One region of the Ensifer sp. 1H6 genome, then DNA from elsewhere that is predicted to be linked to it. Evidence: riboswitches for the same ligand, from Rfam matches in the RefSeq annotation. Region 1 holds a riboswitch; each other region holds the start of a gene.
The links. Region 1 has a riboswitch for cobalamin ahead of BKP54_RS11440 (aromatic ring-hydroxylating dioxygenase subunit alpha). Riboswitches for the same ligand answer to the same signal wherever they lie in the genome.
Positions count from the first base shown of each region.

Region 2: linked by a shared signal. The riboswitch ahead of bluB (5,6-dimethylbenzimidazole synthase) and the one ahead of BKP54_RS11440 (aromatic ring-hydroxylating dioxygenase subunit alpha) in region 1 are both predicted to bind cobalamin.
Region 3: linked by a shared signal. The riboswitch ahead of cobU (bifunctional adenosylcobinamide kinase/adenosylcobinamide-phosphate guanylyltransferase) and the one ahead of BKP54_RS11440 (aromatic ring-hydroxylating dioxygenase subunit alpha) in region 1 are both predicted to bind cobalamin.

Region 1 is NZ_MOAI01000008.1:8,026-11,296, reverse strand. It holds gene BKP54_RS11450 (L-threonylcarbamoyladenylate synthase) at 1-371, opposite strand, end outside; gene BKP54_RS11445 (DUF6656 family protein) at 458-1,057, opposite strand; cobalamin riboswitch at 1,374-1,576, shown strand; gene BKP54_RS11440 (aromatic ring-hydroxylating dioxygenase subunit alpha) at 1,682-2,926, shown strand; gene BKP54_RS11435 (hybrid-cluster NAD(P)-dependent oxidoreductase) at 2,928-3,271, shown strand, end outside.
Region 2 is NZ_MOAI01000002.1:214,703-217,973, reverse strand. It holds gene BKP54_RS03895 (phytanoyl-CoA dioxygenase family protein) at 1-105, shown strand, start outside; gene BKP54_RS03890 (SDR family oxidoreductase) at 197-1,018, shown strand; cobalamin riboswitch at 1,096-1,305, shown strand; gene bluB (5,6-dimethylbenzimidazole synthase) at 1,350-2,141, shown strand; gene BKP54_RS03880 (DUF2865 domain-containing protein) at 2,050-3,120, opposite strand.
Region 3 is NZ_MOAI01000032.1:27,108-30,378, reverse strand. It holds gene BKP54_RS28390 (adenylate/guanylate cyclase domain-containing protein) at 1-928, opposite strand, end outside; cobalamin riboswitch at 1,238-1,644, shown strand; gene cobU (bifunctional adenosylcobinamide kinase/adenosylcobinamide-phosphate guanylyltransferase) at 1,782-2,306, shown strand; gene cobW (cobalamin biosynthesis protein CobW) at 2,310-3,271, shown strand, end outside.

The DNA.
Region 1 (3,271 bases):
TCAGGCATGCGGATGCCGAGCGTGTCGAGGCCGGCCGAGGCAAGCGCGTGCACGGTGCTTGTTGTGCGCTGGGGCAGGATCAACGTCAGCGGGCCGGGCCAGAACGCTTCGGCCAGGCGCCGCGACAACGAATCGAATGTCACATGGGCTTCAGCCATCGCCATGTCTGACACATGCGATATCAGTGGGTTGAAGCGTGGACGCCCCTTCATCTCATAAATACGGCTGATCGCATCGGGATTGGTGGCGTCCGCTGCCAGGCCGTAGACCGTCTCGGTCGGAATCGCGACGGGCTCGCCTTCGGCAAGCACCGCACAGGCACGCTCGATCGCCCGTTCCGGCTCGGTCCGTGTATCGATGATTTCGGCCATGTCGCTTCCGTTTCCCTTTCCGAGGCTTCCTTAAAGGAGCCACGGTGAAAACAGAACGATTTTCTTCAGGCAACCGGGTCTGCGCTTCAGAGGCTGCGAATGATGCGCTTCAATGCCTCGTCGCGCGCGCCGAGCATCAGCACGTTCTTGAGCGCGACTTTCGGGTCGTCGGTACGAAAGAGCAGCCCGTTGTCGCGAACGCTGCGATTGATGGTCATCTGCCCCTCTGGCGCATCGGGCTCGATGGCAACGGCGAAGTACATTCGGGAATAGCCGGTCTGGATGCGTTCGAAGAAGTGTTTCTCGTCGCCGAGGTCACAGAAGAAGTTGGCGAAATAGAACGACCAGGTGACGTCCTTGGACGGGGCGAGATGTGTTCTCGCCGCCGTGACATGGCAATAGCCGAGATGCGGCCGACCGGTGAGCGTGCGGTGGAAGATCATCTTGGGAAACTGGATCGAGGTATGGAAGCCGTTCATCCGCTTGTGCGTCGTTTCGCCGGCGGTCGTCAGCTTGTGGGCGGTGCGCTCGGCAACCTCGTCATAGCTCAGATAACGCCGCTCGCGCTGCGACCATTGACGCCTTTCTATGCGGCCGGTGCGCAGGAACTCGGTGTGGACCGCTGTCTTCGGAGCGATCGTTGGCAGCTTCTCGGCTGCGGCGTCGTAGTATTTGAGCTTTGCCATGAACTTCAATGCGCTGTTTGCCGGTTCGGCCGGTTTCTCCGTCAGGCGACGCTAATGCATTATGGTTAATGGAAGATTTCACTCGCGTCGGTGGGCCTTGCCCCGCGTCACGGGAAGACATGTCGCAAAATGGCGAAGGATCCGCGCTTTCTCGCAAGCCTTGCCGGAAAAAGCGACAATTGCTCAATCCTTGAGCTATCCTATTGTTTACAATGAAAAATGATCAATCACAGGGCGTTTGGTGCGCTTGATGTGCTGTGTCGTCTTTCTGGAATCGGATGTCGTTAATCGGCAGCTACGACGATGGCTTCCGCGATTAGATATGCCTACTCAAGGTGCTGTCTTTTAGGGAAGGCGGAGAATTGGGAAGCCGGTCAAAACCCGGCGCTGCCCCCGCAACGGTGGTGGAGCGAAAGCCACGGCACAAAGCCACTGGACGGTTCCGTCCGGGAAGGCGCCGGGCTGGTCCTTGCGGACGGCTCCTGAGCCCGGAAACCAGCCTTGACGCGAACAGACCGTAACGGGTTGCGGCGGGCAGCCGGATCGGAGCCGTCATCGCACAGGCAATGCGCCCGTGCGGGTTCCAGTCCTGCCTCTCCGAAACAAGGCGAACGAGGACAGGACATGGACATCAAGGGCGATATGCTCCGCAAGCTGAAGGGTCGACGCGACGGCTACAGCCTCGACCGGGCCTTCTACATCGACCCCGACTACTACAGGCAGGATCTCGAAAGCATCTGGTACAAGGACTGGTTGTTCATCGGCCACGACTGCGAGATCCCGCGTGCCGGTAACTATTTCACCGTCCAGGTCGGCGATTATCCTGTCATTATCGTTCGCGACCGACAGGGCACGATCCGCGCCCTGCACAATTCCTGCCGTCATCGCGGTTCTCGCGTCTGCGCGCAGCACAAGGGCTCTTCGGCCAAGCTCGTCTGTCCCTATCACCAATGGACCTATGAGCTCGACGGCGCGCTGCTCTTTGCCCGCCAGATGGGCGAGGATTTCGACAAGGCGGCCCACGGCCTGAAGCCGATCCACTGCGAGACCGTCGGCGGTTACATCTTCATCAACCTGTCCGAGCAGCCGATGGATTTCGGCCCGTTCCGCGACATGGTCGCGCCCTATCTTGCGCCGCACCGCCTGGGTGAAACCAAGGTCGCCTTCGAAAGCACGATCATCGAAAAGGGCAACTGGAAACTCGTCTGGGAAAACAACCGGGAGTGCTACCATTGTGCCGCCAACCACCCCGAACTTTGCCGCACCTATCCCGAAGCGCCGACGGCGACCGGTGTGCAGGGCGCCAAGGATGATCCCGTCATTGCCGCGCATTGGGCGAAATGCGAAGCAGCCGGACTGCCGAGCGAGTTCCGGATGTCCGAGACCGGCCAGTTCCGCTCGGCGCGCATGCCGTTGATCGACGACGCCGAGAGCTACACCATGTCCGGCGCCCGCGCCGTGCGGCGGCAACTGTCGGCAGACGTTAGCCAGAAGCATATCGGCACGCTCCTGCTCTTCCATTATCCCTCGACCTGGAACCATGTGCTGGCCGACCACGCCATCACCTTCCGCGTCCTGCCGCTCGGCCCGGAGCTGACGCAGGTGACGACCAAGTGGCTGGTCAACAAGGACGCGGTTGAAGGCGTCGACTACAATCTCGAGCAACTGACGCATGTCTGGACCGAGACCAACGATCAGGACCGCCAGATCGTCGAGGAGAACGCCTTTGGTATTCGCTCGCCGGCCTACCAGTCAGGCCCCTATTCGCCCGAACACGAAGGCGGCGTGATGCAGTTCGTCGAGTGGTATTGCAAGTTCATGGAACAGCGCCTGCAGGGCGAGGCTGCTCCGCTTTCCCGGGTCGCCTGACATGCAGATGGCATCCTCGTTCCATCATTTCGACGAGCTTCATGTCTGGATCGACAGGCAGAACATGCTCGAATGCACATCGGCCGTGATCGAGACCGCCGATGTGATGACCTTTACCTTCCGGGCGGAAAAGCCGGCCTGGTTCCGCTATCTGCCTGGGCAGTTCGTCACGCTCGAGCTGCCGGTCGCCGACGAGCCGGTCATGCGCACCTACACGCTGTCGTCGACGCCCTCCCGGCCGTTGTCGATCGCCGTCACCGTCAAGGCGCAAGCCGATAGCATCGGCACGCGCTGGATGTTCGATCACCTGAAGCCCGGCATGCGGCTGAAGGCGTTCGGTCCGCT
Region 2 (3,271 bases), on a different contig from region 1:
CCGAAGACCCAGGCGCAACTGATGCATGAGGCGCTGGCAGGCAGGTGGAGCGATGCGGATTTCAGAAGCGCGCTTGGCGAGCAGGCACAGCGCAAGCTGAGCTGAACGGCAGAATCGATCTTTCCGGTCCCCGGCGTTCTGCGGCGGGGGCCGGTCGCCCTGTTTTCATCTCACTTTCAATTCTGGGAGGACTTTCATGACCGAGCAATATGGCCGTCTCGACGGCAAGATCGCCATCGTCACCGGCGGGACGCAGGGGCTGGGCGCAACGATCGCCAACCTGTTTGCGGAACGTGGGGCTAAAGGTGTCGTCATCTGTGGACGCAACGTTGCCAAGGGCGAAGCGAAGGCCGAGCAGATCCGCAAGGCAACCGGCGCGCAGGTACTTTATGTCGAGGCAGACCTCGAAAAGGTCGAGGACGCGCGCAAGGTCGTCAGCGCCTGCGACGCCACATTCGGGCGCGTCGATGCGCTGGTCAATGCGGCGGCGATCACCGATCGCGGCACCATCCTGGACACCAGCCCCGAACTGTTCGACCGGATGTTCGCTGTCAATGTGCGCGCACCGTTCTTCCTGATGCAGGAAGCGGTAAAGCTGATGCGGCGGGAGGGCACGCAGGGCACCATCGTCAATATTGGCTCGATGTCGGCGATGGCCGGTCAGCCGTTTATCGCCGCCTATTGCTCGTCGAAGGGGGCGCTGGAGACGCTGACCAAGAACACCTCCTATGCGCTGCTGCGCAACCGCATTCGCGTCAATGGCCTCAATATCGGCTGGATGGCGTCCGAAGGGGAAGACCGCATCCAGCGCGAATTTCATGGGGCGGCAGACGACTGGCTCGAAAAGGCGGCCGCCAGCCAACCCTTCGGTCGGCTTGTCGACCCCAAGGAAGTCGCGCGTGCCTGCGCCTATCTCTCGTCGGATGAGTCCGGCCTGATGACGGGGTCGGTCATCTGCTTCGACCAGTCGGTGTGGGGCGGCTATGACGGCTCGCCGCATCCGGTCGCGCCGCTCTGACATCTGACGCTGTCGCGAGGCCCTGTGGAGTGACCGGCAAGCGACGCCGGACTTGCTTGTCATTCCCTGTGGGCTGTGCCCTTATGACGCCGTCAGGTGCCCGCAACGCGGGAGAATCGGGAATCCGGTGTTATTCCGGAACGTGCCCAACGCTGTGACGGGGACGACTGCCTCTAGGGATTTTGAGCTTGCTCAAGATCTTGCCACTGGATCTTCATGTGATCTGGGAAGGTGAGGCGGCCGGTTGATCCGAAGTCAGAAGACCGGCCTGGCAAGATAGACCGATATCCGCGCGGACGGCGGAAGGTTGTGCATTGTTGGGGATCGAACGATGCTGACTGACGCTAATGGCGGCCTTGCGGCTGCAGAGGCCTTTTCATCCGACGAGCGCGAAGCCGTCTATCGAGCCATCGAAACGCGCCGGGACGTGCGGGATCAGTTCCTGGCCGAACCCTTGCCTGACGATGTGGTGATGCGCCTGCTCAATGCTGCGCACCGGGCGCCATCGGTGGGTTTCATGCAACCGTGGAATTTCGTCGTGGTCCGGCAGGCCGAAACCCGCGAGCGGGTATGGCAGGCCTTTTCCCGCGCCAACGACGAAGCGGCATTGATGTTCGATGGCGACCGCCAAGCGAAATACCGCTCCCTGAAGCTGGAGGGGATCCGCAAGGCACCCTTGAGCATCTGCGTCACCTGCGACCGCACGCGCGGTGGAGCGGTCGTTCTCGGGCGCACCCATAACCCGCAGATGGATCTCTATTCCACCGTCTGTGCCGTGCAGAACCTCTGGCTTGCGGCGCGCGCCGAAGGCGTTGGTGTCGGCTGGGTCAGTATCTTTCATGAAAATGAGATCAAGGCGATCCTCGGCATTCCCGATCATGTCGTGATCGTCGCCTGGCTTTGCCTCGGATATGTCGATCGCCTTTACCAGGAGCCGGAACTTGCGGTTAAGGGCTGGCGCCAGCGGCTGCCGCTGGAGGAGCTGGTGTTCGAGGAAGGCTGGGGAACCTGCCGAAAGGCAGACGCTGCGATCAGTTGCTCTGAACCGGCTGGTAGCCCGGACCCTTCGGATGGCGAAGGTCGATCGACGTTTCCTCCTGGGGAAGGAACGTCGGCCCGATGACCCGCACCTTGCTCTTGGCGGGATCGTAGGGGCGCTCCTCCGCAGCCGCCTTGGCGGTAGGGGCGGCCGCTTCCTTCTTGCCCTCGATGACGATGATCGACGATTCGCTGTTGCCAGTGTTGCCACTGGAAGCCTTGGGCGTCGTCGCGATCTTTGGAATCTGGCAACCGCAAATGCCCGGCTTGCCGACGCCGCGCGTCCGATAGGCAAAGGCGTTTGGCAGTTCTTTATAGGGGCGTCCCGTCGAGGCGGAGACCATCTGGTCGCTCTCCTCGGTCGCCAGGTCGTGGAAAAATAGTTCTGTTTCGGCACCCGGGCAGCGGGCGCGGCAGGCCTGCTCGTCGCGGGCGAAGTCCACAGGGCTTGCCTCGGACGAGATCGGGAAGAAGGCGCCATCGCAAGTGCGCACGCACATGGTGCGAAGCGTGCCGGAATAGACGCCGCTTTCCGGCGGGTAGGTGCCCATTTCGCCGTCCCGCAGCATTGGTCCGTAGCTTTCGTCCGGCGGCAGATCGCGCAGGATGTTGCGGTACGTTTCCGGCTCGTCCGGGTCGGCGGTCGCAAATTCCTCGCTGCCACCATAGCAACCGTTGATCTCGAGGGCGGCGAGGATGCGCCGGCGCGTATCGTCTCCATCGCCTGACATCAGCTGCTGGCGCTCCGATTTGAGGATGCGCAGATTGTCTTCCATCTCGGCGATCAGACTGTTGATGTCTGTGCAGATATCCGGGTCGCCGCCGTTGAAGACGACGACGCTGCCTGTGCCGCAGCCGGCGCGTCGGCGATCGTTGCGCGCCCGGCGCAATTCGATGTTCTGTCGGGAAATCGCGCTCGCATAATCGCGGGTATCGGCCGTAGTTTCGATGGCGGCGGGCAGTTCGGCGAGCCGAGTGTTCAGGCGGTCGCACACGCTGGAGGCCAGCGCCTGATCGGCAAGAACCAGAAGCAGCGGCAAGGTCGCCGCGGCTAGGGTTTTCATGTTCCGGAACACGGGCGAACGTCCATTCCTGCAACCGCACGGCGCCACCCTTGTTGTCCGGGTTCGGTCGCTGTCGGCACTTCCTGTTTCAGCCCTATCATAAGGCTTGTCGCCGCCGGTGCAACGACAAGCCTCGCATTGCGTTAACAGC
Region 3 (3,271 bases), on a different contig from region 1:
TGATCCGTAGCTGTTCTCCGGCACGCTGCACACTGCCTTCGAGGACGTATCGGACACCGAGTTCCTTGGACACCTGCCTGGGTGTCACCGCCCTGCCCTTGTAGGTGAAGGTCGAGTTACGCGCGATAACGAACAAGCCGGATACCTGAGCCAGCTCGGTGACAAGGCCATCGGTCATGCCATCGGCGAAATACTCCTGCCTGGGATCGTCGCTCACGTTGGCAAACGGAAGCACCGCGATCGACGGCTTGTCCGGCGCGGTCAGATTCGGTGGTTGTATCTGGACCGTTTCCACAGGCGACTCCCAGGGCCGCCACCAGGCCACGCCGGCAGCAGCGCCGAGCACGACAGCAGACGTAACGAGTGCCGCCCAGCGCTTCGCGTGGCGCCCAGCGACCTTTACGCTGCCGGGGCGGGCTTCGTTCAGCCCCAGCCGGTAAGTCCGCACCGGCTTTTCGATATGCTTCAGGCGTTGTTCGCCGAGAAAGACGAAGCCGACATCGAGGTGCTTCTCGACCTGGTCGTAGGCGGTGCCGGAGATGATGATCCCACCCGGTTCGGCGAGGCTCTGCAGGCGCTCGGCAATGATCACTCCATCGCCGTGAATGTCGTCGCCTTCAACGATGACGTCGCCAAGATTGATGCCGATGCGGAATTCCAGTCGACCCTGATCGGAGCCGCGGCTTTCGGATTTCGCGCGCTGAACCTCCACCGCACAACGGACCGCCTCGACGACACTCTGGAACTCGACCAATAACCCGTCGCCCATGGTCTTGATCAACCGCCCGCGATGTGCGGCAATCCTTTGTTCGAACAGGCCGTGCAGATCGGCCTGAAAGCGGGCACACGTACCCTCTTCGTCGGCTTGGGTGAGCAGTCCATAGCCGGAAACGTCGGCAATCATCACGGCGGTGAGCCTGCGTTCCATCTGCCTTCCGGATAATCGAAACGACTTTCGGCTACTCTATCGCAATATCTGACGTTGCTAAAATAAAGTTCAGTTGCCGTGGAGCGTCCGCTCCGACGTCGACTACAGCGCCGCGCGTCTTACTGGACGCGCAAAGGTCGCTGTAACACTTTGAATTGCTGCATGTTTTTATCCTTAGGTCGAATACCATCTAAGGATAAAAACATGCAGGAGTGGCCTTTGCGGCCTGCTGCCGGCAAATTGTCGCGCGCCGCATCTCGACGGGTGGCGTGTCGCACGCGTCGATTGACTTTGCGGCGCCCGCTTCCTAATCATCTGACGTTGGATGGTTTCCCCGGATCGTGGCGATGCGGGGGAATAATTGGGAATGTGACGGATGGACCCAAATCGGGCATCCTTATCGCAGCCGACCCCGCGACTGTAGAACGGTCAGGGTTCGCCATCGGGCTGATAGCCGGCTTCCTTTCGATTGCATGGGGCAATCGAAGGCGGTTTGGAATTCAGCCGGAAAAGCCACTGGCGTGGCTTCGTGATCAGCCGGGTTGGACGCCTCTTCTTCTACGAATCGTCCGCCTTTCACGAAACCAGAAAACGCCGGGAAGGTGAGGCGGGCCGTTCGGGCCCAAGCATCGGTCTTCGCGTGATCACGCGGGGCGCGATGTGGTGGGCTCGTGACGCCGTGAGCCAGGAGACCTGCCGTCCGACAGGGGCATTCCGCCCGAAGGGAAGCCCGCTTCCCACGCCATCACGGAGGTTGTCTTGGCTCATCGATCGTTTCCCGAACGCGCCGTCGGCGCGGTGAAATCCTGTTGCCGCTCGAATTCGCGACCAAGCGCGTGAGGCTGCAACGCACATGAGCATTTCCCATGCCGGGCCGGTTCTGGTCCTCGGCGGTGCCCGTTCCGGCAAATCCAGCTTTTCCGAAAGGCTCGTCGAAGCCTCCGGGCTCGGCATGCACTATGTCGCGACCGGCCGTGCCTGGGACGACGAGATGCGCGAGCGCATCGACCATCACCGGGCAAGGCGCGGCGAAGGCTGGACGACGCATGAAGAGCCGCTCGACCTCGTTTCGCTGCTGACGCGCATCGATGACGAGAACCGCGTGGTGCTCGTCGACTGCCTGACGCTGTGGGTCACCAACCTGATGATGGAAGGGCGCGACATGGCGGCAGAGTTCGCGGCCCTTGCCGCTTTCCTGCCGGAGGCGCGGGCGCGCCTCATCCTTGTTTCCAACGAAGTCGGCCTCGGCATCGTGCCCGAGAACCGCATGGTCCGCGATTTCCGCGACCATGCCGGCCGGCTTCACCAGATCGTTGCGGAGAAATCCGCGGAAGTTTACTTTGTCGCGGCCGGATTGCCGCTGAAAATGAAGGGTTGATCCATGACCACTGCCAGAGCCAACCAGGGCAAGATCCCGGCGACCGTCATCACCGGCTTCCTCGGTGCCGGCAAGACGACGATGATCCGCAATCTGCTGCAGAACGCCGATGGCAAGCGCATTGCGCTCATCATCAACGAGTTCGGCGATCTCGGCGTCGACGGCGACGTGCTGAAGGGCTGCGGCGCAGAAGCCTGCTCGGAAGACGATATCATTGAGCTTACCAATGGCTGCATCTGCTGCACGGTTGCCGATGATTTCATCCCGACCATGACCAAGCTGCTCGAGCGCGAAAATCGTCCTGACCATATCATCATTGAAACCTCGGGCCTCGCTTTGCCGCAGCCGCTGATCGCCGCCTTCAACTGGCCTGATATCCGCAGCGAAGTCACCGTCGATGGCGTCGTCACCGTGGTCGACAGTGCCGCCGTTGCCGCCGGCCGTTTTGCCGACGACCATGACAAGGTCGATGCGTTGCGTGTCGAGGACGACAATCTCGACCACGAAAGCCCGATCGAGGAACTGTTCGAGGACCAGTTGACCGCCGCCGACCTGATCGTGCTCAACAAGACCGATCTGATCGACGCCTCCGGCCTCAAGGCCGTGCGCGACGAGGTCGCTTCGCGCACTAACCGCAAGCCAACAATGATCGAGGCGAAGAACGGCGAAGTTGCCGCTGCCATCCTGCTCGGCCTCGGCGTCGGCACGGAAAGCGATATCGCCAACCGCAAGTCTCACCACGAGATGGAACATGAGGCCGGCGAGGAGCACTCTCATGACGAGTTCGACAGCTTCGTCGTCGAGCTCGGCGCGATTGCCGATCCGGCAGGTTTCATCGATCGCCTCAAGGGCGTGATATCAGAGCATGACGTGCTGCGCCTCAAGGGCTTTGCCGACGTGCCCGGCAAGCCGATGCGCCTGCTGATCCAGGCCGTTGGCGCCCGCATCGACCAGTATTACGACCG